Regions from separate parts of the Psychrobacillus sp. FSL H8-0483 genome, predicted to be linked through region 2. Evidence: predicted binding sites of a transcription regulator. Region 2 holds the regulator's gene; the other holds the start of a gene.
The links. The regulator Rex, encoded in region 2, represses fermentation and respiration genes when NADH is low (regulators of the CRP and FNR family bind a similar motif). The targets are predictions, from matches to a motif close to TTGTGAAATATTTCACAA.
Positions count from the first base shown of each region.

Region 1: MHB48_RS07800 (cytochrome c oxidase subunit 2A) is a predicted target of Rex. The motif match lies at 2,104-2,121, and genes of this name have one in related genera.

Region 1 covers NZ_CP152052.1:1,660,103-1,668,100, reverse strand. The annotation lists gene MHB48_RS07810 (dynamin family protein) at 1-503, opposite strand, end outside; gene MHB48_RS07805 (chemotaxis protein CheX) at 1,074-1,526, shown strand; gene MHB48_RS07800 (cytochrome c oxidase subunit 2A) at 2,186-2,308, shown strand; gene MHB48_RS07795 (cytochrome B5) at 2,329-2,805, shown strand; gene MHB48_RS07790 (b(o/a)3-type cytochrome-c oxidase subunit 1) at 2,816-4,474, shown strand; gene MHB48_RS07785 (YcdB/YcdC domain-containing protein) at 4,697-6,139, opposite strand; gene MHB48_RS07780 (carboxypeptidase M32) at 6,501-7,998, opposite strand, start outside.
Region 2 covers NZ_CP152052.1:3,627,623-3,635,620, forward strand. The annotation lists gene groL (chaperonin GroEL) at 1-895, opposite strand, end outside; gene groES (co-chaperone GroES) at 941-1,225, opposite strand; gene MHB48_RS17615 (type II CAAX endopeptidase family protein) at 1,410-2,123, shown strand; gene MHB48_RS17620 (redox-sensing transcriptional repressor Rex) at 2,171-2,812, opposite strand; gene MHB48_RS17625 (ABC-F family ATP-binding cassette domain-containing protein) at 2,945-4,879, shown strand; gene tsaD (tRNA (adenosine(37)-N6)-threonylcarbamoyltransferase complex transferase subunit TsaD) at 5,398-6,417, opposite strand; gene rimI (ribosomal protein S18-alanine N-acetyltransferase) at 6,414-6,872, opposite strand; gene tsaB (tRNA (adenosine(37)-N6)-threonylcarbamoyltransferase complex dimerization subunit type 1 TsaB) at 6,862-7,548, opposite strand; gene tsaE (tRNA (adenosine(37)-N6)-threonylcarbamoyltransferase complex ATPase subunit type 1 TsaE) at 7,545-7,994, opposite strand.

The sequences.
Region 1 (7,998 bases), 2.0 Mb from region 2:
ACGATATCTGCTAAATGTAAGGCAGATTCTGTGGAAATTCTATGCGCATCATCTGTGGAATCGACACCTGGAGTGTCCATCACTGAAATACCTTCAGGTAAGCTAGAAGATTCATGCCCTATTTCAATTTGTGAAACTTTACTTCCATCTTTTGAATATTTTTTTACTAATTGAATATCATATTCTCCTGAAAATTGAACAGGTGCTTGATTCACAAAATGAACGAGCGCATAATTTTCAGCTGCTTTTCTAACAGTCACTATGTTTGCAGAAGTTGGAATAGGACTTGTCGGTAGTAGTTGCTCATCGACTAAAGCATTGATCATACTCGATTTACCTGCTGAAAAATGTCCTGCAAAAGCAATGGTGAAAGTACCCTTTTCTAACTTGTCTGCAAATAATTTCGCTTTAGCATAACGTTCTTCGTCTTTGTTTTGGTGAAAAATAGTTGCTAGCAATGCATTTTTCTCTGTTATGATTTGTAGTTTCTCTGTATTGTTCATGTGAAAAATATTTCTCCTTTATAGTTCGACAATATATGTCTATCATAGCAGAAAACATGAAAAAAGATGACTCTATTTGAAAGATCAAATAAAGTCATCTCAGACTGTAGACAAACCCCTTCATTCTTCGGTGCTCCTGCGCAAAGCTCGTCGCAGAAAAGCTGTGCTCCTGCGCAAAGCTCGTCGCAGAAAAGCTGTGCTCCTGCGCAAAGCTCGTCGCATCCTTGCAACGGTTGTTGCAAGGATGCGACGAGATTAGGTTACCTTCTTAGACAAGCGTTTTCAAGACAGTCTGAGGTGACACCTTCGAATTTAGATTTTGTCATATATAGATATACTTCTTATTTTGGTTGTGGAGTTGTTGAACGCAAGACGTGTGTCGTAACTAAACTAAATAATATTACAGTAGAACCGATTAATATAGCTAACATTCAAATCGTCCTCTCAGTGAATTTGAATTTCATTCTCATTTAAATATACCATACTATTGCATCATTTTCTATACCTCTATTCTTTTTTCCTAGTAATTATGCTAAAATCGATACATCTTTACTATTTGGAGGGGATATGGTGACTGCGTCAAAACACATACAAACTATATTAAATGGAACTATACAATCGTTAAAATCTGTTATCCCTCTTCCGATGGATATTAAATCTCCCTCTCTCATGGTGCAACCCTTTGAGCAAGAAGAAATGGGCGTTCTAATAGGAATGATTGGAGATATTAAAGGCCGTATTATTATAGATTCAACTTCAGAATGTTTATCTTCCATTGGAGCAACTATGTTTGGAATGCCTTTAGAGGGGGAAATGCTGGAATCATTTACTGGAGAATTGGGGAATATGGTAGCTGGTAACTTATGTACAGTAGTAGCTCGTGATGGGGTCGAAGTAGATATTACACCACCCACTGTCATTGTTGGAAGAACAAAATTATTCGGTTTTCAACACGCTTTTAAATTACCCGTTGAACTTGCAAATATAGGAAATTTAACAATCATACTAACAATTGATGAATAAATTTTTAGGACTTTCATACATACTATTTTTCTGAACTTTCAAATATGAAAGTTCTTTTTTTATTTCCTCTTTATTTATATTATTTCACATGGTGATAAACCAAAAGTACTCAACAAATAACATATTAAAATGGTGATAACACACTATACCCTCTATATTTAGGTGTTTTAGAGTGCTTGGAACTGAACGAGTTCTACACAATTACCTGGATTTCTTGATGCGGAGGGATGCGACAAAATCGCATCCCTCTGCATTTTTCGATAATTGCGCGGTCGTTGGTTTGTCCGTCACTCTCCATAGCTACTTGTAATAGAAGAGCCAAAGCTTTTTGGAAATGAAAGAATAGCGACTTTCCTATTTATACAGTAAGCAGCCAAAGATGCAATTTTGGCTGCTCAGTCCTTCTACACTGAGCCCTCGGTAATGATGGAGTGATTATTTCGTCCAAAGCGTACCAAAAACGTACAAGTGCAACATGGGATCCTTGCGCATTTCTTGTGAAATTTTAATGAGGCAAATTGGATAATCAACAGCCGTTTATATTATTTCACATTTTCTTCACATCATTACTTTATATCTGTGATATTTCTCACATCCACAACACTTTTTTATATTTAATATGAATCTATACAAAAACGATTTATGGAGGTGTAAGGAAAATGTCCAAAAAGCATGAAAAGGAACCCGACTTAAAAGGAACACTCGTTTCCGTTAGTATGGTTGGAGTATTTATATTAGTTACATGGTTCATGGCATTTTACTTGTTTGTTGATCGATTTTAATATGATGGAGGTTAGAGGTTATGCATATTCATAAGTACGAGAAATGGTGGCTTACATTTGGAGTTGGCTCACTGGTCTTATTTTTAATTATTGTTGGTTTTAGTGCATTCCATTTTGGTTCCCATCCACCAAGTGCAAAGGTGTACATTGATCCTGAGCGAGTGGATGAGATAGCACCTTTCAATAATCCTGGAGTACATAAAGTGGAGGGTAAAGATTGGGACTATGAAGTGGTGTTAGTTGCATCTGCTTTTTATTACAATGTACCTGAAATAGAAGTACCACTTGGTTCAAAAGTGAAATTTATCGCAACAACGAAAGATGTCGTACATGGTTTCCAAATTGCAGGTACTAATATTAACATGATGCTAGAACCTGGATATGTATCCGAATACGTGACAACAGTTGATAAAACTGGAGAATTTTTAATCTTATGTAATGAATACTGTGGCATAGGACACTCTTCTATGACATCCATGCTAAAGGTGGTGGAGTAACATGACAACAATGACAGAAAAAGCGAAAGATATGGTAAAAGTAGATCCTCGCGATGGTAAACTTGCACTTGCACATGTATACGTAGCATTTGTTGCTTTATTAATCGGTGGTCTTTGTGGATTATTACAGACATTAGTACGTTCCGGTCAATTTACACTCCCTTGGGGAATTGGTTACTATCAACTATTAACAGTACACGGAGTTCTATTAGCACTTATTTTAACAACATACTTTATTTTTGGGTTTCAAATTGCTGCTGTCAGTCGAACAGCAGGTACATTAACAGATAAACAACGTCTTTTAGGTTGGATTGGTTTTTGGACAATGACTATTGGTACTATAGCAGCTGCTGTAATGGTTTTATTAAACAAGGCATCTGTACTATATACATTCTATGCTCCGCTTCAAGCACATTGGATTTTCTACGTAGGTTTAGCATTAGTAGTAGTCGGTTCATGGATAGGTGGGGCTGGACAAATTTCGAAATACATCGAATGGCGTAAAACTCATCCTGGGCAACCAAGTCCATTATTAACATTTATGGTTGTCGTAAACTTAGCAATGTGGATTATCTGTTCTTTAGGAGTAGCAGTGGAAGTAGTATTCCAACTAATTCCTTGGTCATTAGGATGGGTTGATAAAGTAGATGTCTTACTTTCTCGTACTTTATTCTGGTATTTTGGACATCCATTAGTTTATTTCTGGTTATTACCAGCATATATGGTTTGGTATGTGGTAGTACCAAAAATTATCGGCGGTAAAATATTCTCAGATGCACTTGCAAGATTATCATTTATGCTTTTCTTAATTTTCTCTATCCCAGTTGGCTTTCACCATCAATTAACAGAACCAGGGATTGATTCTTTTTGGAAATTCTTACAAGTTGTTTTGACAATGATGGTTGTTATCCCTTCCCTTTTAACAGCATTCTCTTTATTTGCATCATTTGAAATAAGAGGACGTGAACTTGGAGGAAAAGGTATACTTGGTTGGTTTAAAAAATTACCTTGGAAAGATGCTAGATTTGTCGTGCCATTTATAGGGATGGCAGCATTCATTCCTGCTGGTGCTGGTGGTATTATCAACGCTTCTAACCAAATGAACCAAGTAATTCATAATACAATTTGGGTTACTGGTCACTTCCATCTTACACTAGCGACATCTGTAGTATTAACATTCTTTGGGGCTTCTTATTGGTTAATCCCTCACCTGACAGGACGAGTATTAACGAAACAAATGAACAAACTTGCGATCATTCAAGCAATTGTTTGGGCAGTTGGAATGAGCATTATGTCTGGAGCCATGCATATTGTTGGATTGATGGGAGCACCTCGTCGTTCTGACTTCTCTACATATGGAGGGGCGGCTCAGGCAACGGATTGGATTCCTTACCAAGTTGCACAAGCAGTTGGTGGTACAATACTATTCGTCGGCATTATTTTAGTACTTTATATTGTAGCTAATCTACTATGGTTTGCACCAAAGGGAGAAACAGAATTCCCTATAGGCGAAGTTTCAGAGAACGCTGAAAAAACTCCAATGGCTTTAGAAAATTGGAAGATTTGGCTGACAATTTGTATATTATTGATTTTATTCGCTTACACGGTCCCAGTGATCGATATGATCCAAAATGCACCACCAGGTTCTAAAGGATACAAATTGTGGTAACAGATGAAGACATAAAAAAGAGAACCTTGACATAATAACGGGTTCCTTTACCTATCGAAAAACATTAATTTACACACAAAAATGAAAATGTATATTAATTGGGGCTGTCTCCTAAGTCATTTAGTGACTGAGAGATGGTCCCCCTTTTTCTATGCACTGATTTCCGTTCCAGACGTATATCTAGGCCGCTATTATTTCGAATGTTTCTCTACGCATATATTATTAATCTTTATCCGTAATAACTGCTCCTGTTATCGCATCAATGTATCGGATAGATTTTCTTGTATGGCGATCACATGCTTGATAGACAAGTGTATAGCATTCTTCATTTTCTTCATAATTTTTATTCCATACTAATTCAAAATCCAAGTGGTTGAGAAAAATGTCATACGCTTCTTTTTTCGAAATAACAGGTTCAGATGAAATATGACTAAGTTGTTCAAAGTCAATACTATGCCCACTATAATAATCTATTTGGCCTGTTTTCCGATTAACGGTAACTATGACTATTTCTAAATAAATAGGTATACCAAGTCCGTTATGCACGCGGAAGCTAAACGCTTCTTTCATTCTAGTATCATCCAGTTTGTCTTCATTTTCACGGACAATTAATTGAAAATATTGATAATAATTTGGAATAATCATTTGTAGAAAGTTAATAGCTTTTTGATAACATTCATCCCTATTTAAGCAAAGGTCGCCCCTTCGATCTTTATACCACACAAATCTTCTAACTTTCCCTGTATTTTTCGAAATGAAAGCTTTTACGGAATCTTCATTATGACTTTGAAAAAAGCTATTAATCGATAAATCGTTTTCTTCCATCTTCCAATCCCGATCACGCCAGACAATCCCTGTCTCTTCCCCCCAATCGGCTTCACGAACTACTTCCATCCCCTCAGTAATTCCAACGATCTCTTCTATGGAAACATCTTTTCGTATTACTGTAGGTGGTGGAGGTAATGAAACATATTTTTCCGAATAATCTACGTCTTCTTCGTGGTTTATCGTTAACGTCGGCTCCACTACATCGGCTTTATATTTCATGAAAAGCTCGAGATTGTACAATAGTCGGAGCCCATCTTCGTCTACATCATGTATAACAGAATACAAATTTGTTATAGTAAGCTGAAAATCGAGTCGATTTTGGACATGTTCAATTAGGTTTTCTTTTGCTATCAATATTTTTGGAATTATTGGTTCTGGTCGTAATCCATAATATTTAAAAGTAACAATCTCCCCACTAGGTTCAACATCGATATAGCAACCTGCATGAGCTAATGGTAAGTCCATCACAATTTGTTCATAGTAAAAGCGGTAGGCATCAGTTAATTTTTTCGTTTGAAAATAGGTTAAATCTTGTAAGGCATGAGGGTAATGGCTATGTAAAAATTGCTCCGCTTGTTCTTTTAATTCACTTTCATTTAGGGAGACCTTAACGGTGTTAGTTTTGTTCAGTCCAATTGATAAACTTGTCAAATTTCCGACAAGGTCTAGTGTGATCGAAATGCCTTCATCTTTTTGTTCATCTGTCCATGAAAACATGGCTTCCCCTTCACCATTCTCACCCTCAAAATATTCTTCTATGAAAGGTTGAAAATGATTAGGAAGTTGTACTAATGTTCTTGCTCGTTCCTTTAATTGTTCTTTTATCAATGAAACCACCTCCGCAGTTTTTAAATAATCTTATCTAATTTCTTATTGGATCTCGGTACTTATTTTAGCATAAATATCCAAATATTCTTTAAAATCAAACGGATTAATGGTAAATATACTATCTATCGGAAAATCTGTGTATACCAAACGGCATTAAAAATGTGTATCAAAATGTAAACATACACCAGCTATTGATGTCTACAATTCGAATTATATTTTGCTATACAAGTTTCAATAAAAAATTCCCTAAGTAGCAACAAAAAATGACTATCAAATTGATATACAATTTGATAGTCATTTTAAATTACATTTTTAATGTTTGCGATAAGTAACGGAACCCTTTATTGTCATAAGGTTCTCTTTTTATCTATTAAAGATTATATATTTTGGTATACTTCTCTTCTAAATATTCAGCTAAGTAATTGCCGTTAAGCCCTTCTCCTGTAGCATCCTTTAAAATTTCTAAAGGTTTTTTCACTCCACCATATTGGTGCACATTTTGAGTAAGCCATTCTTTAATTGGAGATAAGTCTCCTTTTTCAAATAACTCATCAAAATTAGGAATATCTTTTAACATCGCAGCTTTAAACTGAGATGCGTATATATACCCTAATGCATACGAAGGGAAATAGCCAAAACTAGCTCCAGCCCAGTGGACGTCTTGTAAAATTCCTTCTGCGTTCGTCGCTGGTCGTATACCTAAATACTCCTCGTACTTAGCATTCCAAATTGTTGGTAGGTCCTCTACCTTCAAATCGCCATTAAATAAACCTTTTTCAATTTCATACCGAATCATAATATGAAGGGCATACGTTAATTCGTCCGCTTCAATACGAATTAACGAAGGTTTCACTTCATTGATTGCACGTAAAAAGTCTTTCATCGGCACATCCCCAAATTGATCTGGAGAGAAACTTTGAAGCTTTTCATAGTTTTGTTCCCAAAACTTCGGATTACGTCCAACAAAGTTTTCATAAAATAAAGACTGTGATTCATGAATTCCCATTGACGCACCACCTGCTAAAGGTGTTCCAGTCAATTCTTCATCAACATTTTGCTCATAAATGGCATGGCCACATTCATGAATCGTTCCAAATACAGCTGAACGGAAATCTGATTCATCGTATTTAGTTGTGATACGAACGTCTCCTCGATTGAGACCAGTAGCAAATGGATGTACTGTTTCATCTAATCGACCTGCTTCAAAGTCATACCCTAATTGATGTAATACATCTAGACTAAACGCTTCTTGCTTCTGCTTGTCAAAATGTTTAAATAAGAAGTCTGTTTTTGGTTGGTTAGGTGACTCTGCAATTTTCTTTAATAATGGAACGATTCGTTTTCTTAAATCACCAAAAACTTGATCTAACACTTCCGTTGTCATTCTTGGCTCGTATTGATCTAATAGCACATTGTATGGATTCCCATCTTTTATACCCCAATACGAAACAAACTGCTTTAATGTCTCCACTATCTCTTGCAAGTAGGGCATAAACATAGACCAGTCGTTTTTGGCCTTCGCTTCTTCCCATACGGATTCTGATTTAGATTGGAGAATGACGAACTTTTTATATTCTTCAGCAGGTATTTTTTTACTAAGATCATATTGTTTTTTCACTTCTTCAAACACACGATTTGTCACAAGGTTAACCGAATCTAATTTTGATTCCATCTCGTCTAATAAACCTTTTAACTCATCTGAAGTGGACATATTAAACACATCAGTGGCAAGTACCCCAACTACCTCTGAACGTTGATCAATACCCTTTTTTGGAGCACCTGTACGCATATCCCAATATAATACCCCTAATGCTTCTTGGTACGCACCAATCTTTTTCACATAGTCTAAAAATTGTTTTTCTACTGTC
Region 2 (7,998 bases):
TTACTTCAGCGCCAGTTAGGATTGCGATATCTTCCAGCATTGCTTTACGACGGTCTCCGAATCCTGGAGCTTTAACAGCTACAGCATTGAATGTTCCGCGAAGTTTGTTTACAACTAGAGTAGCTAACGCTTCCCCTTCTACGTCCTCAGAGATTAGTAAAAGTGGTTTACCTTGTTGTACAACTTGCTCAAGTACAGGAAGAATTTCTTGAATGCTTGAGATTTTTTTATCTGTAATTAAGATATATGGATTGTCTAAAATAGCTTCCATTTTATCTGAATCTGTTACCATATATGGAGATGCATATCCACGATCGAATTGCATACCTTCTACTACGTCAAGCTCTGTAGTGAAGCCTTTAGACTCTTCGATTGTGATAACTCCGTCGTTCCCAACGCGTTCCATTGCTTCCGCGATTAGTTCACCAACTTCAGAATCACCAGAAGAAATAGCAGCAACTTGAGCAATTGACTCTTTGCCTTCGATTTGTTTAGAAATTGCTTTCAATTCTGTTACTGCTGCTGCAACTGCAAGATCGATCCCTTTGCGGATTCCTACAGGATTTGCGCCAGCTGTTACGTTTTTCAATCCTTCACGGATCATAGATTGAGCTAAAACAGTAGCAGTTGTTGTACCGTCACCAGCGATATCATTTGTTTTAGATGCAACTTCTGCAACTAATTTTGCACCCATGTTTTCAAATGCATCTTCTAATTCGATATCTTTTGCAATCGTAACACCGTCATTTGTAATAAGTGGTGAACCGAATTTTTTCTCCAAAACAACGTTACGTCCTTTTGGTCCAAGCGTTACTTTAACAGCATCTGCAAGTTTATCAACCCCACGCAGCATTGCACTACGAGCGTCTTCACTGAACTTAATCTCTTTTGCCATGTTAACTGTTACCTCCTAATTTTTATCTCGTTTTATATGAGCCTATTAGCCAATTACAGCTAGAATATCGCTTTCGCGTAAAATTAAAAATTCGTTGTTTTCATATTTCACTTCTGTACCTGCATATTTAGAGAAGATGATACGGTCTCCTTCTTTCACATCTAAGTCTACGCGTGTACCGTTATCAAGTACTCGTCCAGTTCCTATAGCAACAACTTTACCTTCTTGCGGTTTCTCTTTAGCAGAGTCTGGAAGTACGATGCCAGATGCTGTTTTTTCCTCAGCTTCGATTAATTCGATTACAATACGATCACCTAATGGTCTTAACAAGTGAAACTACCTCCCTAAAATAGTAGAATTTAATATTATTAGCACTCTTACTCTTCGAGTGCTAACACACTTATAATAATAATTAATTACAGAACATTTTGCAAGTGAGAAGAATATTTTTTCTTTTATTTTGTATTTCCTTTACAATAAAAGAAACTAGATAAATGGAGAGGTATTAAAATACATGAAACAACAAAAGACAGCCATATACATATTAATCGTTTACTGCATGATGCAACTATCAGGAGCACTCTTTATACCGCTACTTCGCAAATTTTTTACCTCGTTAGATGTTGAAAATCCAATACTCATTGCTGCTGGTTGGTGGATATTTCTAAGTATGGGGATTGGTACAGTCATAACCCTACTTATTATTCGTAAAGATAAAGCATTTTTACGACCTCTTAAAGGAGCACCGTTTAGCTTAGCGAAAACAATTGGCTGGGGAGTAATCGGATTCTTCTTAGTATTTTTAGGACAAATCATTGCTGCAAACATTGAGCTTGCACTTGGGGTGGAGCCTGGGTCTCAAAATACAGCACAATTTATTGAAATCGCCCGCGGTGTGCCATTTGTGGTTTTTTCCATTGTCATTTTTGCTCCAATATTAGAAGAGCTGATTTTCCGTCGCATTATATTCGGTATGTTATTACCAAAAACAAATTTCTTTGTAGCGGCTTCCATAAGTGCTATTGCGTTTGGGGCTATACACTTTGAATTTACGCACATCCTACTATATGCCGTCTCGGGATTTATATTCGCTTATATTTATTATAAAACTAAGCGAATCCTCGCTTCGATTGTGTCTCATATGTTATTAAACGGATTTGTGACTGTTTTCCAATTTTATGGAGATACCATACAAAAATTCCTTGAAACTTATTCGCAAATGCCATAAAGAAAAGCCTTCTACCGATTTTGCAATGCGGTGGAAGGCTTTCTTCATTATTCTGTATCTTCGTTTCGAATCAAGTAAATAAGCGTCTGTAATTCTACTGACAGATCAATAGTATGTACACGAATGGCATCAGACGTGCTTAACCTCACTGGTGTAAAGTTTAGTATCCCTTTAACCGTCGTGCCGGTTAAACGATCTGCCACTTCTTGTGCTGAACGACTTGGTAACGTAAAAATGACTAATTCTATTCCGTACTCTTTCAGCTTTTCTACCATTACACTAGAATGAAAAACGGGAATATCACTCATAATTGTTCCCTCTACAGGAGCTTTTGTATCAAAAGCAACGACAATTTTAGTATTGTGGTTTTTTTGAAAGTTATATTTAAGAAAAGCAGTTCCTAAACTACCAACCCCTATAAGTGCCACATTTGCCGCTTCATCCTGGTCTAACGTTTTTCTAAAAAATTCGAGCAGGTTAGGCACGTCATATCCATATCCTTTTTTGCCAAGTGCACCAAAATGAGAAAAATCACGTCGTATTGTTGCGGAATCAATTTTCATTGCATCGCTTAACTCTTGTGAGGAAACTCTTTTGTGTCCTGCATTATGAAAGCTTTGCAAAAATCTATAATATAGAGGAAGTCTTTTCGTTGTTGCTTGAGGAATCCTCGGTGCTTCAGGTTTCATAAAAATCCTCCTATTTCATTCGAACAAATTGTTATTATCTTACTAGACATTTCGTGTTATGTAAAGACTAGAGCGTTGCAACGTTCCGCCCTATCTATTACACTTAAGAATAGAATTGAGGTGCGAATCATCGTGATCGTTTTACAAGTCAATCAAGTAACGAAATCCTTTAATGGGGAAGATATATTAACAAACGTAAAGCTAGAGGTTCAAGACCGTGACCGAGTTGCTCTCGTTGGTCGAAATGGTGCTGGAAAGTCTACTTTACTTAAAATAATTGCAGGCGAAATGTCATATGATACTGGCGATATTATTATGCCCAAAAATGTTCGCTTAGGATATTTAGAACAACATGCAGGACTCGAATCTAAGCTCTCCATCTGGGAGGAAATGAAGTCCATTTTTAGTCATTTAATTGAATCAGAAAAAGAGCTTCGTTCATTAGAATCACAAATGGCTGATCCTTCTATATATGAGAATGCAGATGCGTACGCACGTGTAACTGCTGCATATGACGAATTACAGCTCGCTTTTAATGAAGCTGGAGGCTACCGATTTGAATCGGACATCCGCTCGATTCTACATGGAATGCAGTTCTTCCCAGAAGATTATGACAAGCCTGTCCAAGCGTTATCCGGTGGCCAAAAAACGAGATTTGCATTAGCGAAAATGCTACTTAGCAAGCCAGATTTACTCATTCTCGATGAGCCGACTAATCATTTGGACATTCAAACTCTGAGCTTTTTAGAGAACTACTTAAAAAACTATAGTGGCGCTATCTTAATCGTTTCACATGACCGCTACTTTTTAGACCAAGTAGTGAATTTTGTGTACGAAGTATCACGTCATAATGTTACAAGATATGTCGGAAATTATAGTTCCTACTTAGATCAAAAGGCGAAAAACTATGAACTAGACAAAAAGAAATACGAAAAGCAGCAAGAAGAAAAAGCGAAATTGGAAGACTTCGTTAGTCGTAATCTAGCTCGTGCCTCCACGACAAAAATGGCTCAATCTCGAAGAAAAGTGATTGAAAAAACAGATTGGATGGATTCACCAGATGGAGACGAAAAGTCCGCTTCTTTTGGATTCACAATCGATCGTCCAAGTGGAAATGATGTATTGCGACTAGAAGAAGTTGCAGTCGGCTATCCTAACAAAACCGTTTCATCGAATATCTCCTTTTCCGTTTACAAACAAGATCGCATTGCATTAGTTGGACCAAATGGCGTTGGGAAATCTACTTTACTTAAAACCCTTATGAAACAGCTAGACAATGCTGGTGGTAAGATCCAATACGGAACAAACGTCCAATTTGGCTACTACGACCAAGAGCAAGCCGCTCTATCTGGCAATAAAACTGTCTTAAAAGAATTATGGGACGAATGGCCACTTATGAATGAAAAAGATGTTCGTACGGTATTAGGTCGTTTCCTATTTACAGGGGACGATGTGCAAAAAACAGTTTCTACTTTATCTGGTGGAGAAAAAGCTAGGCTTGCACTTGCAAAACTTATGTTGTTAAAAGCAAATACGCTTGTTCTCGATGAGCCTACGAATCATTTAGACTTAGATAGTAAAGAAGTATTGGAAAATGCATTACTCGATTTCCCTGGCACGATTATATTTGTTTCCCATGACCGGTACTTTATTAATCGAATTGCTACAAAAGTAATTGAGTTAGCTTCGGATAACTCTAGTCTTTTCTTAGGCGATTATGATTATTACTTAGAAAAAAAAGAAGAGTTGGAAGAACTTGCACTAGAAAAGGCAGTTGTTGAAAAAACAGTTGTCACGAAGGCGAACACTTCTACGATCGATAAGGAAGCGAAGAAAAAAGAACGCCAACTTCGACGTCAGCTAGAGGAGTTAGAAAGTCAGATTCCAACAGTAGATGCAGAAATAGCTTCTATAGAAGAAAAGCTATGTGATCCGGAAATCTTCCAAGATCATGAAGCCGTGCAGCAATTCCAATACACACTAGACGAATTAAGAGAAAAACAAGATGATTTGTCGAATGAATGGCTTGAACTACAAGAACAACTAGAAAAAATAGAAGCAAACTAAAAAGCAGCGTAAACCATGATATTGGTTTACGTTGCTTTTTTTGAAAGAATCGATTTTTGCAAATGATCATCCGATTATCTGTGTAAATCATCCGATTTTTACTCATAATCATCCGATTTCCATGCCGAATGATCCGATTATTTGAGTGAATCATCCGATTTTTGCGGATAACCATCCGATTCCACAGATTTAGTCAAACAGGAGCAATAGTTATTTGTCGATTCTTGCTCATATATGTTGGTCAATAGCAAATTTCAATAAATATTTTTTCCACATATTTATTCACAGTATAAATACCGTAATACCAACATATCAACAGGTTTATCCACATTGTCCACAGATTCAAATCTTAGTTTTCCACATAATTGTTTGTAAAGCAGACACAATATATTGAAATTTCACAAGTTACCAACAGGTTATGCACAAATTGTGCATAAGTACGAATGTTCTCTCTTGACAACTTTAAAAAAACCATTTTAAAAAATCCTCTTTTCTTGTCGAAGAAAAGAGGATTTCGTTTATTTCCAGCTATTTAATTCCAAACCTGGTCGAGCATTCATCGACATATCGCCTGTTTTACCTGTCGAAAACTTGGAGCTACCTGCCGCAGCAATCATCGCTGCATTGTCTGTGCACAATTTTATTGGTGGCACATAAAATGGAATATTTTCTTTTGCAAATGTTTCTTCTAGTGATTGACGAAGTCCTTTATTCGCAGCAACACCACCTGCGGCAATGACTTGCTTCACATTAAACTCACGTGCAGCTCTTAATGTTTTAGCTGTTAATACTTCAATCACGCTTTCCTGGAAGCCTGCTGCTAAATGGTTGGGATTGATTGCTTCCCCTCGCTGCTCCGCATTATGCTGATAATTAATAACCGCTGATTTTAAGCCACTAAAGCTGAAATCATACGAACCTTCTTCGAGCCAAGCTCTTGGAAATGGCACAGCTCCATCACTTTCGTTTGCTAACCGGTCGATATGTGGACCACCTGGATACGGCAAATTCAACACTCGCGCTACTTTATCGTATGCTTCACCTGCTGCGTCATCTCGCGTTTCTCCGATTAATTCAAATTGCCCGTCCTCTTTCATTAAGACTAGTTCCGTATGTCCTCCTGAAACTACTAACGCAAGAAGTGGAAATTCCATCGACTGCACTAGTGCATTGGCGTAAATATGCCCGGCAATATGATGGACACCAACAAGTGGAAGCCCGTGTGCAAACGTAAATGCTTTTGCGGCATTTATTCCGATTAAAAGTGCACCTACAAGTCCTGGTCCTTCTGTTACTGCTACTGCATCCAGATCCTGTGGCGTCATATTCGCTTGCTTCAACGCCTCTTCGATCACTATCGTAATTTGCTCCACATGATGTCTTGAAGCAATTTCTGGTACAACTCCACCGAAACGTTTATGACTTTCGATTTGAGAAGCGACCACATTGGAAATGATTTCGCGGCCATTTTTCACGATGGAAGCTGCCGTTTCATCACAGCTCGTTTCTATTCCTAATATATATTGATCTTTTGTCATTTAAATTCCACCCACATCACAAGAGCATCCTCCTGCGTATCTGTATAATAGTTTTTTCGTATGCCGCCGTCTTGGAAGCCTAATTTATAATACAAGTTTTTCGCTATGTCATTCGTCACACGTACTTCCAACGTCATGAGCACCACTTTGTGCTCAAGCACGATGCGAATTGCCTCACGCATCAAGCCTTCACCGATTTTGTGTCCTCGCATACGCTCTGCAACCGCTACATTTGTTATATGACTTTCATCCATTACAAGCCACATACCGCAGTAGCCAACGATTTCCTTTTCCTCTGTTTCCGCCACAATATAGTAGGCGTACAGATTAGTCGTCATTTCATGTTCAAATGCTTCTTTCGTCCAAGGAACCGTGAACGCTTCTTCTTCTATTAATAAGACTTGATCGATATCTTCCAGCGTCATTTTGCGATACGTAATTGTTTTAGTTTTCATTTTTCTTCTGCTCTTTCAACCAGTTCGCTTCTGCTTCCGTCACGCGTAAATACTCTGGCACGATTGCATGTACGTCTGTTGGTTCAGTCTTTTTCGCTAGATCAATTAACACAGCAGCACTTGGCAAAGAGAATCCTGCATCTGTTCGCTGCACTTTATCCCCAAGTACTTCTTTTATCTGCTCCCAATGTATCTCAACATCCGTTCCGACGAATAAAACCGGTTGCCCCATTCCATCCACTGTTTCCAGTAGCTCCACAAGCGACATATGCGCTTCCTTCACCACTTCCCCGTTCGTGTAAATTCCTGCAAACACATTTCCTCGGCGTGCATCCATAATGGCACAAACAATACCAGAGAAGTAGGGTGCGTTACCTGCTAAAACTTGCAGACTTGATACAGAAACAATTGGGATATTTAGTGTCCACGCAAGTGTCTTCCCAATCGTCACGCCAATTCGCACACCTGTGTAAGAACCAGGCCCGTTTGCAACTGCAATTGCATCCAGCTCATTCGGCTTAATATCCGCTTTTTTTAGTAGCTCTTCAATCGCAGGCATTGTCCCGATCGAATGCGTAATTTTAAGGGATGACTTGTACTCTGCAAGCACTTGTCCATCCCTCACAATAGCTATTGCAAGCGGTGTATTTGATGTATCTATTCCTAACCAAATCATGTAAAAAGCTCCTCGCATAATTGTTCATATCGTTCCCCAAAAGGCTCAAACGTAAACTTGCGCTTATCGTCTTCCAAGCGATGAATCTGAATCGCCAATCGCTCAGGTGGCAAATCGTCTTGTATTAAATGGGCCCACTCGATAATACTAACCGCGTCCCCGTAAAACAACTCGTCCCAACCTAAATCTTCCTCACTATTTGCTAGACGATATACATCTAAATGATTGAGAGATAATCTTCCTTCATATTGCTTTAATATCGTAAAGGTAGGGCTATTCACATTTCGTGTAATGCCAAGGCCCTTTGCCACACTTTTCGTAAAAGTTGTTTTGCCCGCTCCTAAGTCTCCCTCTAAAGTGAGCACATCTGAAGGCTGTAATTGATCTGCTAACTGTCGAGCAAGTAGTTCTGTTTCTTGCTCCGAATTAATGATTCGTTCATACATCGTC